DNA from 4 places in the Lelliottia amnigena genome. Region 3 is predicted to be linked to each of the others. Evidence: predicted binding sites of a transcription regulator. Region 3 holds the regulator's gene; each other region holds the start of a gene.
What was found. Region 3 encodes CRP, which controls carbon source genes, mostly activating them, when cyclic AMP is high. Its sites were predicted from a motif close to ATGTGANNNNNNTCACAT; they were not measured.
Positions count from the first base shown of each region.

Region 1: the regulator CRP is predicted to act here: its motif matches at 1,779-1,796, upstream of bhsA (multiple stress resistance protein BhsA).
Region 2: the regulator CRP is predicted to act here: its motif matches at 2,034-2,051, upstream of deoC (deoxyribose-phosphate aldolase).
Region 4: the regulator CRP is predicted to act here: its motif matches at 2,011-2,028, upstream of epd (erythrose-4-phosphate dehydrogenase).

Region 1 is NZ_CP077236.1:3,502,370-3,505,546, forward strand. Features, by position in the region: gene I6L74_RS16420 (glycine zipper 2TM domain-containing protein) at 1-509, shown strand, start outside; gene I6L74_RS16425 (TetR/AcrR family transcriptional regulator) at 989-1,624, opposite strand; gene bhsA (multiple stress resistance protein BhsA) at 1,868-2,125, shown strand; gene ldtC (L,D-transpeptidase LdtC) at 2,203-3,159, opposite strand.
Region 2 is NZ_CP077236.1:2,424,829-2,428,005, reverse strand. Features, by position in the region: gene deoA (thymidine phosphorylase) at 1-1,065, opposite strand, end outside; gene deoC (deoxyribose-phosphate aldolase) at 1,123-1,902, opposite strand; gene I6L74_RS11410 (YjjI family glycine radical enzyme) at 2,165-3,177, shown strand, end outside.
Region 3 is NZ_CP077236.1:1,376,800-1,379,976, forward strand. Features, by position in the region: gene I6L74_RS06595 (phosphoribulokinase) at 1-710, shown strand, start outside; gene I6L74_RS06600 (OsmC family protein) at 757-1,161, opposite strand; gene crp (cAMP-activated global transcriptional regulator CRP) at 1,471-2,103, shown strand; gene I6L74_RS06610 (YccS/YhfK family putative transporter) at 2,161-3,177, shown strand, end outside.
Region 4 is NZ_CP077236.1:928,854-932,030, forward strand. Features, by position in the region: gene pgk (phosphoglycerate kinase) at 1-746, opposite strand, end outside; gene epd (erythrose-4-phosphate dehydrogenase) at 796-1,815, opposite strand; gene tkt (transketolase) at 2,207-3,177, opposite strand, start outside.

The DNA of each region.
Region 1 (3,177 bases), 2.1 Mb from region 3:
TTGGCGTGGCTGCTGCGCTTGGCGTGGCGGCGGTTGCCAGTCTTAACGTGTTTGAGCGTGGCCCGCAATACGCACAAGTTGTTTCAGCAACACCCATTAAAGAATCCGTGAAAACGCCTCGTCAGGAGTGCCGCAACGTGGCCGTTACCCATCGTCGTCCGGTACAGGATGAAAATCGCATCGCAGGCTCTGTTCTGGGTGCGGTAGCGGGTGGTGTGATTGGTCATCAGTTTGGCGGTGGGCGCGGGAAAGATGTTGCCACGGTCGTCGGTGCATTAGGCGGCGGTTATGCGGGTAATCAAGTCCAGGGCGCGATGCAGGACGGAGATACCTACACCACCACGCAGCAGCGTTGTAAAACTGTCTACGATAAGTCAGAAAAAATGCTGGGTTACGACGTGACCTATAAGATCGGCGATCAGCAGGGCAAAATCCGAATGGATAAAGATCCCGGCACCCAAATTCCACTGGATGGCAATGGCCAACTGGTTTTGAATAACAAGGTGTGAAAAAAGCAGTTCTTTGAATTTGGCTCCTCACGCGCTCAGGCTGAGGAGCCTTTTTTTGCTGTAAAACAGTTGTTAAAGGTCAAATTCATGATGCTGGCGCAGGAGCAGAAATCCTGTAATCAGCACTGAGATAAATGCAAACAGCACTGAACCCCCACATAAAATCCACAGACCAAATAACAATGTAATTACTATTAGCACTTTGAATAATGGTAATAGCAAAATCATCTTTATTTTCCTTCCGCATGTGTACAGTCAGAAAGTGCCTTTGTCATCGACAGAAATAATGTACCGCCGCATCGGTCGGGAAAAGGTAAAGCTACGGTTATTAGCGTCTTCGTGACGTGAACGACTCTCCATGAATGGCGGCTAATCATTAGCAGCACAATAATCACCATTTAAGAGTAGCAAACGAGGCGCTTTTCGAGATAGATTTGACCTATTGTTCAACAGGCCAAATCTTATTTCTGACGATATATTCAGCCTTTGAGCAGCTCAGGCCAGAGCCGCAGCGTGGTATGAGTGATTTTTTGCAGCTTTTCAATTCCCGCACCTTCACGCGCGCTGATCGACATGCCCTGCAGGATGCAACTCAAGAACTGAGTTAATTCTACCGTATCGCAATCCGCTGGAATCTCGCCCCGCGTCTGACGCTGGCGTAAAAACGCACCCAGCGTCTCTTCCTGCATGGCGTGACGCGACTTCACTGTGTTGGCGATCGCTTTCGACGAGGCCGCGAGCGTGGCGGAAGTGTTGATCATGAAACAGCCCGCTGGCGTCTCCTTGCTGGTAAAGCATGCCGCCACCGTCGCGAAATAATCCTCTAAGGCTTGTTCAACCGTCTTCTCTTCGCAGAAAAGCTGTGCCTCATGCTTCGCCGCAAAACGGGTGATATAGCGATCCAGCACCGCACGGAACAGACCTTCTTTATTGGTAAATTCTGCGTACAGCGTAGGGGCTTTCGCGCCAGTGGCTTCGACCAGATCGGACAAAGACGTGGCTTCGTAGCCGTGCTGCCAGAAAAGTGTCATGGCCTTATCAAGCGCCGCATCCCTGTCGAACACCTTCGGTCGGCCACGGCTTTTTTTAGCGCAACTCGTGATGTCGGTTGTCATAGCCGTTGTACCTCGGTTGGTTTGTTGAATGACCATTATAAAAATAATAGACAGTGCCGACCAGCATTGATTTTATAAAAATAAATTAATCATATGAATATGATTAATATGAGGTTTTAAATTAATTTAACGATCATTATAAAATAGTGTTGACGTGTGACGTAGATCACATCTATCATTTACCTATCGATCGTTAAGTAATTAACTTACGACCTCCTAATCATCTGCTAAAGGCTACTCATCATGAAAAACGTAAAAACGCTGATCGCTGCTGCTTTTCTAAGCTCACTCTCTTTCGCAAGCTTTGCGGCTGTTGAAGTGCAATCCACTCCTGCAGACCAGCAAAAAGTGGGCATTATTTCCGCTAACGCAGGGACTAACCTGGGTTCACTGGAAGATCAGCTGGCGCAAAAAGCTGACGAAATGGGCGCAAAATCTTTCCGCATCACGTCAGTGACTGGCCCGAACACGCTGCACGGCACCGCTGTTATTTATAAATAAGCCTGGCGAAACCCTCATATTTGCCACTGCAATAAAAAAGGCCCTGCATCACTGCGGGGCCTTTTTTTGTTTACTCGTTAGAGGGGTTGTTGAGTGACTCCGGGATGCGGCGTCACATCCACCGGCATGCCTGAACGAATCTCCATCGCTCTTTCCATGACCGCGCTATCGGCACTGGCTTTAAACGTTTGCATAGCGGCGTTCAGGACAATCGGCAGCGTTTGCGGATCGTCACCAATATTTTTTGACAGCGGCTGGTGGATTTCGACGAGACGTTTTCCGCCCGGCTCTTCCGACACTTTAATCGGCGTGTTTAAAATATTGACCTTCGTCCCCGGTGTAATCACCCGGAACAGGGTTTCGATATCGCCATCGCGCAGGCGAATACAGCCTGAGCTCACGCGCATCCCAATCCCAAAATCAGCATTCGTTCCGTGCAGCAAATAGACGCCGCCGAAGGCCGCCAGACGAATGGCATGATGGCCCATCGGGTTGTCGGGACCCGCCGGAACGACAGCAGGTAAATCAATTCCCTGCGCTTTGTAACGCGCACGGATATTGGCGGTCGGCGTCCAGGTTGGGTTTGCACGTTTATCCGACACCGTCGTCACCATCGTTGGCGTTAAGGTATCGCCGCCTAACTGACCAATGCCGATCGGATAAACCGTCACCTCTTTTTTCCCTGGCGGGTAATAATAGAGGCGCAATTCAGCCAGGTTGATCACCAGCCCTTCACGCGGCGCGTCAGGTAAAAGCGTTTGCAGCGGAATCGTGAGAACGCTGCCCGCGCGCGGAACGTAAGGATCGACGCCTGGGTTCGCCTGTAACAACGCCAGAAAGCCGACGTTATATTTTTTCGCGATCGCTTCAAGCGATCCGCCGTCATTTTCCACGACGTGAAATTTATTTTCACCCACTAGTCGGCTACCGGCGGGCGGCAGAGGCCAGGTGTTAGCGCGAGCGGGAAGGGCAATCGCCACCGCCGCCGCCAGCGCGAAAAAGGTTATCCAGCGAGTCAAACGCAACGTCATCATTATCACCAAAATCCATAG
Region 2 (3,177 bases), 1.0 Mb from region 3:
ATCCATTGCGCTGACAAAGCCTTCTGTATCGGCATACACCGCTTTGCTGAGCATGGCGGTTGGCAGATACTTCGCATAGTTCTCAACGAAATCGTTCGGGCCTTTTTGCGCCGCCACCATACGGCCAAAGATCTCTGCCGCTTTACCGTTATCCAGCACGGCTTGCAATTTGGCACGCGCTTCGGTGTCGTCTTTGGCCAGCTTGCCGGAAATCAGCATTTCAACGCACAGCGCCATGGTGACGTCGAACAGACGCGGGTTACGGTATTCGCCCGTCAGGAACTGCACCGCCTCGCGGACTTCAACCGCGTTACCGGCACTCGACGCCAGCACCTGATTCATGTCCGTCAGCAATGCCGTGGTGCGCACACCCGCGCCGTTGGAAACGCCAACAATCGCTTCAGCCAGTGCCGCAGAGAGTTCAAATGTCGGCATAAATGCACCGCTGCCCACTTTCACGTCCATCACCAACGCATCCAGCCCTTCGGCCAGTTTTTTGGCCAGGATAGAAGCCGTAATCAGCGGGATGGAATCAACCGTCGCGGTGATGTCGCGGGTTGCGTAAAAACGCTTGTCCGCTGGAGCCAGAGAGCTGGTCTGGCCGATAATCGCCACACCAACGTCTTTAATAATTTCGCGAAAACGCGTGTCGTTCGGGAAGATATCGAAGCCCGGAATGGCTTCCAGTTTGTCGAGCGTACCGCCCGTGTGACCGAGGCCGCGCCCGGAGATCATTGGGATGTAGCCGCCGCATGCGGCGACCATTGGGCCAAGCATTAGAGAGGTGACATCGCCTACGCCCCCCGTGGAGTGCTTGTCCACGATCGGGCCGTTCAGATTGAGGCTTTTCCAGTCCAGAACGCTACCTGAATCCCGCATCGCCATGGTCAGCGATACACGTTCCGGCATCGACATATCGTGGAAAAAGATGGTCATCGCCAGGGCAGCAATTTGCCCTTCTGAGATGGTGTTGTCGCGAATACCGTTGATAAAGAAACGGATTTCTTCATCGCTTAATGCATGACCATCACGTTTTTTACGAATAATTTCTTGTGCGAGAAACAAAGTAGCCCCCAGGAATCAGGTTAAATGCGGCGAAACACTATCGCCGCAGGAGTGATATTAGTAGCCGCTTGCGCTCTTACCGTCGCCGTGACCCAGCGTTTTCAACAGGCTAGCCAGCAGGCTGGAAGCGCCAAAACGATAGTGGCGTGAATCGGCCCAGTCTGCGCCGAACAGATCGTCAGCGATCGCCAGGAACTGCTGCGCGTCTTCGGCAGTGCGAACGCCGCCCGCAGGTTTAAAGCCAACGGTTTTAGACACGCCCATATCGCGAATCACTTCCATCATGATGCGTGCGCTTTCTGGCGTGGCGTTGACCGGTACTTTACCGGTGGACGTTTTGATGAAATCTGCACCGGCTTTGATAGAAATTTCAGACGCTTTACGAATCAACGCTTCTTCTTTCAGTTCACCGGTTTCGATGATCACTTTCAGCAGAACATTTGCCGCCGCACAGGCGTCTTTACAGGCTTTCACCAGATCAAAACCGACCTGCTCGTTACCTGCGATCAGCGCACGGTAAGGGAACACTACGTCAACTTCATCCGCACCGTAAGCAATCGCTGCACGTGTTTCTGCCAGCGCGATATCGATATCGTCATTGCCATGTGGGAAGTTGGTTACGGTCGCGATGCGCACTTCAGGCGTGCCCTGCGCGTTCAGCGTTTTACGTGCAATGGGGATAAAACGTGGGTAAATGCAGACAGCGGCGGTGTTGCCCACTGGCGTTTTCGCCTGATGACACAGCGCGATCACTTTCTCATTCGTGTCGTCATCGTTCAGGGTAGTCAGGTCCATCAGTTTCAACGCGCGCAGGCTGCTTGCGGTTAAATCAGTCATAACAATCTCCAACGGCATCGCCGTATAATTTTTCACCTTGCGGGTATGTGAGTATTCTAACATTCACCCGCACTCACACTTCGACATTCATCACAGTTAATGAAAACTGCATACAAATTTGCATTACTGTAATGAGATCTACTTCAAATTTCAGTCCTGAATCTGCTGACTAAAGCAGCAATCACCCGCTTCTGATCAATAGCTTCAGCGTAATGACTTCCTACAATCGGCCCATCATCCGCAGAATAATAAGGAAGCGACTATGTCCACCTCTGGTCTCGATGCTATGCAACAACGTTGCCAGCAAATTGTGACAAGCCCGGTACTGACGCCTGAGCAAAAACGCCATTTTCTGGCGCTGGAAGCGGAAAACAATCTGCCCTATCCCGGTCTGCCACCCGCGGCGCGTTCAGCGCTGGACGACGGGTTTATCTGCGATATGTTTGAAGGCCATGCGCCTTTCAAACCGCGCTACGTTCTGCCTGATTACGCCAAATTTCTGGCGAACGGGTCAGAATGGCTGGAGCTCGAAGGCGCAAAAGATCTTGATGACGCGCTTTCGCTGCTGACCATTCTTTATCACCATGTTCCTTCCGTCACATCGATGCCGGTGTTTCTGGGCCATCTCGATGCGCTGCTACAACCTTATGTTAGAATTCTAACACAAGAGGAAATCGAAAGCAGAATAAAACGTTTCTGGCGTTACCTGGACAGAACGCTGCCTGACGCCTTTATGCATGCCAATATCGGCCCGGAAGATTCGCCTGTGGCACGCGCCATTTTATGCGCAGATGCAGAACTGAAGCAGGTCGCGCCGAATTTCACCTTTATTTATGACCCGAAAATTACGCCCGACGATCTGCTACTTGAAGTCGCTAAAAATATTTGTGAGTGCAGTAAACCGCATATTTCTAATGGCCCGATGAATGATAGAATTTTCACAAAAGGTCGTTTTGGCGTCGTGAGTTGCTACAACTCGCTGCCGTTGGCTGGCGGTGGCAGCACCCTGGTACGTCTGAATCTGAAGGCCATCGCCGAACACAGCGAGTCCGCAGAGGATTTCTTCGACCGCACGCTGCCGCATTACTGCCAGCAGCAGATCGCCATCATCGATACCCGCTGTGATTTCCTGTATCAGCAATCCGGCTTCTTTGAGAATAGCTTCCTGGTGAAAGAGGGGCTGATTGATGCCGATCGTTTTGTGCCGATGTTTGGCATGTACGGTCTGGCAGAAGCGGTAAATGTGCTGTGTGAGAAATCGGGCCACCCTGGCCG
Region 3 (3,177 bases):
TGGCGATCCGCAAGGCGCGCGATCTCGGCAAACACATCAGCTACTTCGGACCAGACGCCAACGACTTCAGTTTGCTGGAGCAAACCTTTGCCGAGTACGGCCATACCGGCACAGGGCAATCGCGTAAATATCTGCACACCTATGACGAAGCGGTGCCGTGGAACCAGGTGCCCGGCACGTTTACGCCGTGGCAGCCGCTCCCGGAACCGACCGATGTGCTGTTTTACGAAGGATTGCACGGCGGTGTGGTGACGCCGCAGCATGACGTGGCGCAGCACGTCGATCTGCTGGTTGGCGTGGTGCCTATCGTCAACCTGGAGTGGATCCAGAAGCTCACCCGCGACACCAGCGAGCGCGGCCATTCGCGTGAAGCGGTCATGGACTCGGTGGTGCGCTCAATGGAAGATTACATTAACTTCCTGACGCCGCAGTTTTCCCGCACGCACATTAACTTCCAGCGCGTCCCGACGGTGGATACCTCGAATCCCTTTGCGGCAAAAACGATTCCGTCTCTGGACGAAAGCTTTGTGGTGATCCACTTCCGTAATCTGGACGATATTGATTATCCGTGGCTGCTGGCGATGCTGCAGGGCTCGTTTATTTCGCACATTAATACGCTGGTGGTGCCGGGCGGGAAGATGGGACTGGCGATGGAGCTGATCATGATGCCGCTGGTGCAACGGCTGATGGAAGGCAAAAAGATCGAATGATCCTTTTCCCTCTCCTTGTGGGAGAGGGTCTGACTCTCGTCAACGCTTACGCGTCGATCACCTCGTAGGAGTGCGTGATTTTCACCGCTTTCTCCAGCATCAACGCCACCGAGCAGTACTTCTCCGCAGAAAGATCCACCGCACGGGAAACCGCGGCATCTTTCAACGCTTTGCCAGTCACAATGAAGTGCAGATTGATATGCGTAAACAGACGCGGCGCTTCTTCGCGACGCTCAGATGTCAGCTTCACTTCACAATCGGTGACGTCATGACGCCCTTTTTGCAGAATCGAGACGACGTCAATGGCGCTGCATCCGCCCGCCGCCATCAGCACCACTTCCATCGGGCTTGGCGCTTTATCGCCGGAGTTACCATCCATCAAAATCTGGTGTCCTGAAGCGGATTCGCCGAGGAACGTTAAACCTTCAACCCATTTCACACGCGCTTGCATTTTATTCACTCCGACGTTGCATTTTTCCGGACAGATTACCCGCGCGTTACAATTCTCGCAACGGAAGACGACCTGCGTCATGCTGAAGCGAGACACCAGGAGACACGCGGCAAAAGCTATGCTAAAACACTCTGGATGCTACAGTAATACATTGACGTTACACATGTATGCAGAGGACATCAAACATTACAGGCTGCAAACATTTATGACAGCCTAGTTCCCAGGTACGGGGAAGAATTCGATTGCAACCCCAGAGTCAGGATGCGATTTATGACTCTGGTGACAGCTTATAACAGAGGATAACAGCGCATGGTGCTTGGCAAACCGCAAACAGACCCGACTCTCGAATGGTTCTTGTCTCATTGCCATATTCATAAGTACCCATCGAAGAGCACGCTGATTCACCAGGGTGAAAAAGCGGAAACGTTGTATTACATCGTCAAAGGCTCGGTGGCAGTGCTTATCAAAGATGAAGAAGGAAAAGAGATGATCCTTTCTTATCTGAACCAGGGCGATTTCATCGGCGAACTGGGCCTGTTTGAAGAAGGCCAGGAACGTAGCGCCTGGGTACGTGCAAAATCAGCCTGTGAAGTGGCTGAGATCTCCTACAAAAAATTCCGTCAGTTGATTCAGGTTAACCCGGATATTCTGTTGCGCCTGTCTTCGCAGATGGCTCGCCGCCTGCAAATCACCTCCGAGAAAGTGGGTAACCTCGCCTTCCTGGATGTAACGGGTCGCATCGCGCAAACGCTGTTGAACCTGGCGAAACAGCCTGACGCTATGACCCACCCTGACGGCATGCAAATTAAAATTACCCGTCAGGAAATTGGTCAGATCGTGGGTTGCTCCCGTGAAACCGTTGGCCGTATCCTGAAAATGCTGGAAGATCAGAACCTGATCTCCGCTCACGGTAAAACCATCGTGGTTTACGGAACGCGTTAATTCCGGTCGAACGGCGTGCCATCGCAAGGTGTCACGCCGTTTTTGTCTCTGGCATCTATGTGGCGCAGGCTGATCTATCACCCGGAAGTTAACTACGCACTTCGGCAAACGCTGGTGTTATGTCTCCCCGTGGCCGTCGGTTTGATTCTGGGTCATCTGCAACACGGTCTGCTTTTTTCTCTCGTTCCTGCCTGCTGTAATATTGCCGGTCTCGATACCCCGCATAAACGCTTTTTCAAGCGCCTGATTATTGGCGGCTCGCTGTTTGCCGGATGCAGTCTCGCGGTACAGCTATTACTGGCGCGCGATATCCCCCTGCCGTTGATTTTGACCGTACTGGCACTCACGCTCGGCGTGACGGCGGAAATCAGTTCTCTGCATGCCCGCTTGCTTCCCGCCTCACTGATTGCATCGATCTTTACGCTCAGCCTCGCCGGGAATATGCCCGTCTGGGAACCGCTGCTGATCTACGCGTTTGGCACGCTGTGGTACGGATTATTCAACTGGTTCTGGTTCTGGATGTGGCGCGAGCAGCCGTTGCGCGAATCCTTAAGCCTGCTCTACGTTCAGCTCGCTGATTACTGCGAAGCAAAATACACCCTGCTGACGCAGCACACCGATCCGGAAAAGGCGCTGCCGCCGCTGCTGACGCGTCAGCAAAAAGTGGTCGATTTAATCAGCCAGTGTTATCAGCAGCTACACATGCTGGCGGCCAATAAAAATCATGAATACAAACGGCTACTGCGCACGTTTCAGGTAGGGCTGGATTTACAGGAACATATTTCCGTCAGCCTGCATCATCCACAGGAAGTGCAAAAGCTGGTGGAGCGCAGTCACGCCGAAGCGGTGATCCGCTGGAATGCCCAGACGGTCGCGGCGCGACTGCGCGTGCTGGCTGACGATATTCTCTATCACCGCTATCCCACACGCTTTACCATGGATAAACAGTTGGGCGCGCTGGAGAAAATTGCCCGTCAGCATCCCGACAACCCGGTCGGGCAGTTCTGCGCCTGGCACTTCAGCCGTATCGCACGCGTGCTGCGCACTCAGCGTCCGCTCTATTCCCGTGATCTG
Region 4 (3,177 bases), 450 kb from region 3:
CACGTGGTCAGCAGACGTTTAGCTTCTTCAACCAGGTCCGCTTCGTACAGGGATTTACCCACGTTATGACCTTGCGCAGCAACGAAGGTATTTGCGATACCGCCGCCAACAATCAGCTGATCAGCGATTTTAGACAGGGAATCCAGAACGGTCAGCTTGGTAGAGACTTTAGAACCACCCACGATCGCAACCATTGGACGAGCAGGTTCTTTCAGTGCTTTACCCAGTGCGTCCAGCTCTTCAGCCAGCAGTGGACCTGCACAAGCGACGTCAGCAAATTTACCGATACCGTGAGTAGAAGCCTGAGCACGGTGAGCAGTACCGAATGCATCCATTACGAACACGTCGCACAGTGCCGCGTATTTTTTGGAGAGGGCTTCGTCGTCTTTCTTCTCGCCTTTGTTGAAGCGAACGTTTTCCAGAACAACCAGCTCGCCTTCAGCCACTTCAACGCCGTCCAGGTAGTCTTTAACCAGACGTACCGGGCTGGACAATTTGTCTTTCAGGTAATTAACAACCGGCAACAGAGAGAATTCTTCGTTGTACTCGCCTTCGGTCGGACGACCCAGGTGAGAGGTTACCATCACTTTAGCGCCTTGTTTCAGGGCCAGTTCGATGGTTGGCAGAGATGCACGGATACGCGCGTCGCTGGTCACTTTGCCATCTTTAACGGGTACGTTCAGATCGGCACGGATGAAAACGCGTTTACCTGCCAGATCCAAATCGGTCATCTTAATTACAGACATGGTGAATCCTCTCGTTGATTCTTAAAGTTTTGCAAGCGCACTTTGCGCCCTACCTGAAACCTTGCGCGGCCATGGCTAACGTGGTGTCGAGCATCCTGTTAGCAAAGCCCCATTCGTTATCACACCACACCAGCGTTTTGATGAGGTGGGCACCGCTGACCCGCGTCTGTGTACCATCAACAATGGCACTGTGGGGGTCATGGTTAAAATCTACTGAGACCAACGGTAATTCCGTATAGTCAACTATACCATGAAATGAACCCTGTGCTGCTTTTTGCAGTAACAGGTTGACTTCACTTGATTTTACCGGTTTTTTCACCGTCACACTGAGATCAATTGCGGTGACATTTATGGTCGGAACACGCACCGCAATCGCTTCAAAACGATCGTTAAACTGCGGAAAAATACGGGTAATTCCTGCCGCCAGTTTGGTGTCCACCGGAATGATTGACTGACTCGCGGCGCGCGTGCGGCGCAAATCCGGATGGTACGCGTCAATCACCTGCTGATCGTGCATGGCAGAGTGGATCGTCGTTACAGTCCCTGACTCAATGCCATAAGCATCGTCTAACAGTTTAATGACCGGAATAATGCAGTTTGTCGTGCAGGAGGCGTTGGAGACAATACGGTGTTCGGCTTGCAGTTCATGGTGATTCACGCCGTAGACAACCGTCGCGTCAAGATCGTGACCACCGGGATGGGAAAACAGGACTTTTTTAGCGCCTGCCGCAAGGTGTGCTTCTCCGTGTTCACGGTTACCGTATACGCCGGTGCAGTCGAGAACCACATCCACGCCCAATTCACGCCACGGCAGCGTTTCAATACTCTGCTCATGCAACACGCGAATGGCATCGTCGCCCACGAATAACTGCTCTCTTTCCTGGCGAACATCCCAGGCAAAGCGCCCGTGGCTGGTGTCATATTTCAATAAATGCGCCATGCCCACGGCGTCAGCCAATTCATTGATGGCCACCACGGTGATTTCCGCACGACGCCCGGATTCATATAAGGCACGAATCACATTGCGTCCGATGCGACCAAACCCATTTATCGCTACGCGTACGGTCATAGGTCTCCTGCAAGGCTTTCCCTGAGTTTGAGGTGGCTGAAAGAGTAATCCAGCAACGCCCGGAGGGGAATCCTCGCCTGTCACAAACTGCGACTGATTGGTCAATTGTCAAACAGATTAACAACTGAAACGCTTCAGCAAGAATAAGCGAAACAGAGAATAAAAGGAACGTTCGGGCAAGCCAATAAGACAGCTATATGACTTGCGTCACATTTTAAATGGAATAATTCACAACGTTTTCACACGATGGTGGAATAGCAGACACAAAAAAGCCGGCGGGGGTGAAAGTAAAACGGTAACCCAAAGGTTACCGTTTTTAGTGTTTGCACCCTCTCCCGTGGGAGAGGGTTGGGGTGAGGGCATCAGTCCGCACACACCCTGTAAACCGCGATTACAGCAGTTCTTTGGCTTTCGCGACAACGTTTTCAACGGTGAAGCCGAACTCTTCAAACAGCAGCTCAGCCGGTGCAGATTCACCGAAGGTGGTCATCCCGACGATAGCGCCGTTCAGACCAACATATTTGAACCAGTAGTCAGCGATACCGGCTTCAACTGCGACGCGAGCAGTAACCGCTTTCGGCAGCACGGATTCGCGATAAGCAGCTTCCTGCTTGTCGAACGCATCGGTAGACGGCATGGAAACCACGCGCGCTTTAACGCCTTCGGCAGACAGATTTTCCCATGCAGCAACAGCCAGCTCAACTTCAGAACCGGTCGCGATGAAGATCAGCTCTGGCTGGCCAGCGCAGTCTTTCAGCACGTAACCACCGCGAGCGATGTTTGCCAGCTGCTGTTCGGTACGATCTTGCTGGGCCAGGTTCTGACGAGAAAGAATCAGCGCGGTTGGGCCGTCCTGACGCTCAACGCCATATTTCCACGCCACGGCAGATTCAACCTGATCGCATGGACGCCATGTGGACATGTTAGGCGTCACACGCAGAGAAGCCACCTGCTCAACCGGCTGGTGAGTTGGGCCATCTTCGCCCAGACCGATGGAATCATGGGTGTAAACCATCACCTGACGCTGCTTCATCAGCGCAGCCATACGCACAGCGTTACGGGCGTATTCGACGAACATCAGGAAGGTAGACGTATAAGGCAGGAAACCGCCGTGCAGGGCGATACCGTTAGCAATCGCCGTCATACCGAATTCGCGTACACCGTAATGGATGTAGTTACCGGCAGTGTCTTCGTTGATTGCTTTAGAGCCAGACCAGATCGTCAGGTTAGACGGAGCCAGGTCAGCGGAACCGCCCAGGAACTCTGGCAGCCACGGACCAAATGCTTCGATCGCATTCTGAGACGCTTTACGGCTGGCGATTTTGGACGGATTAGCTTGCAGATTCGCGATGAATTCGTTTG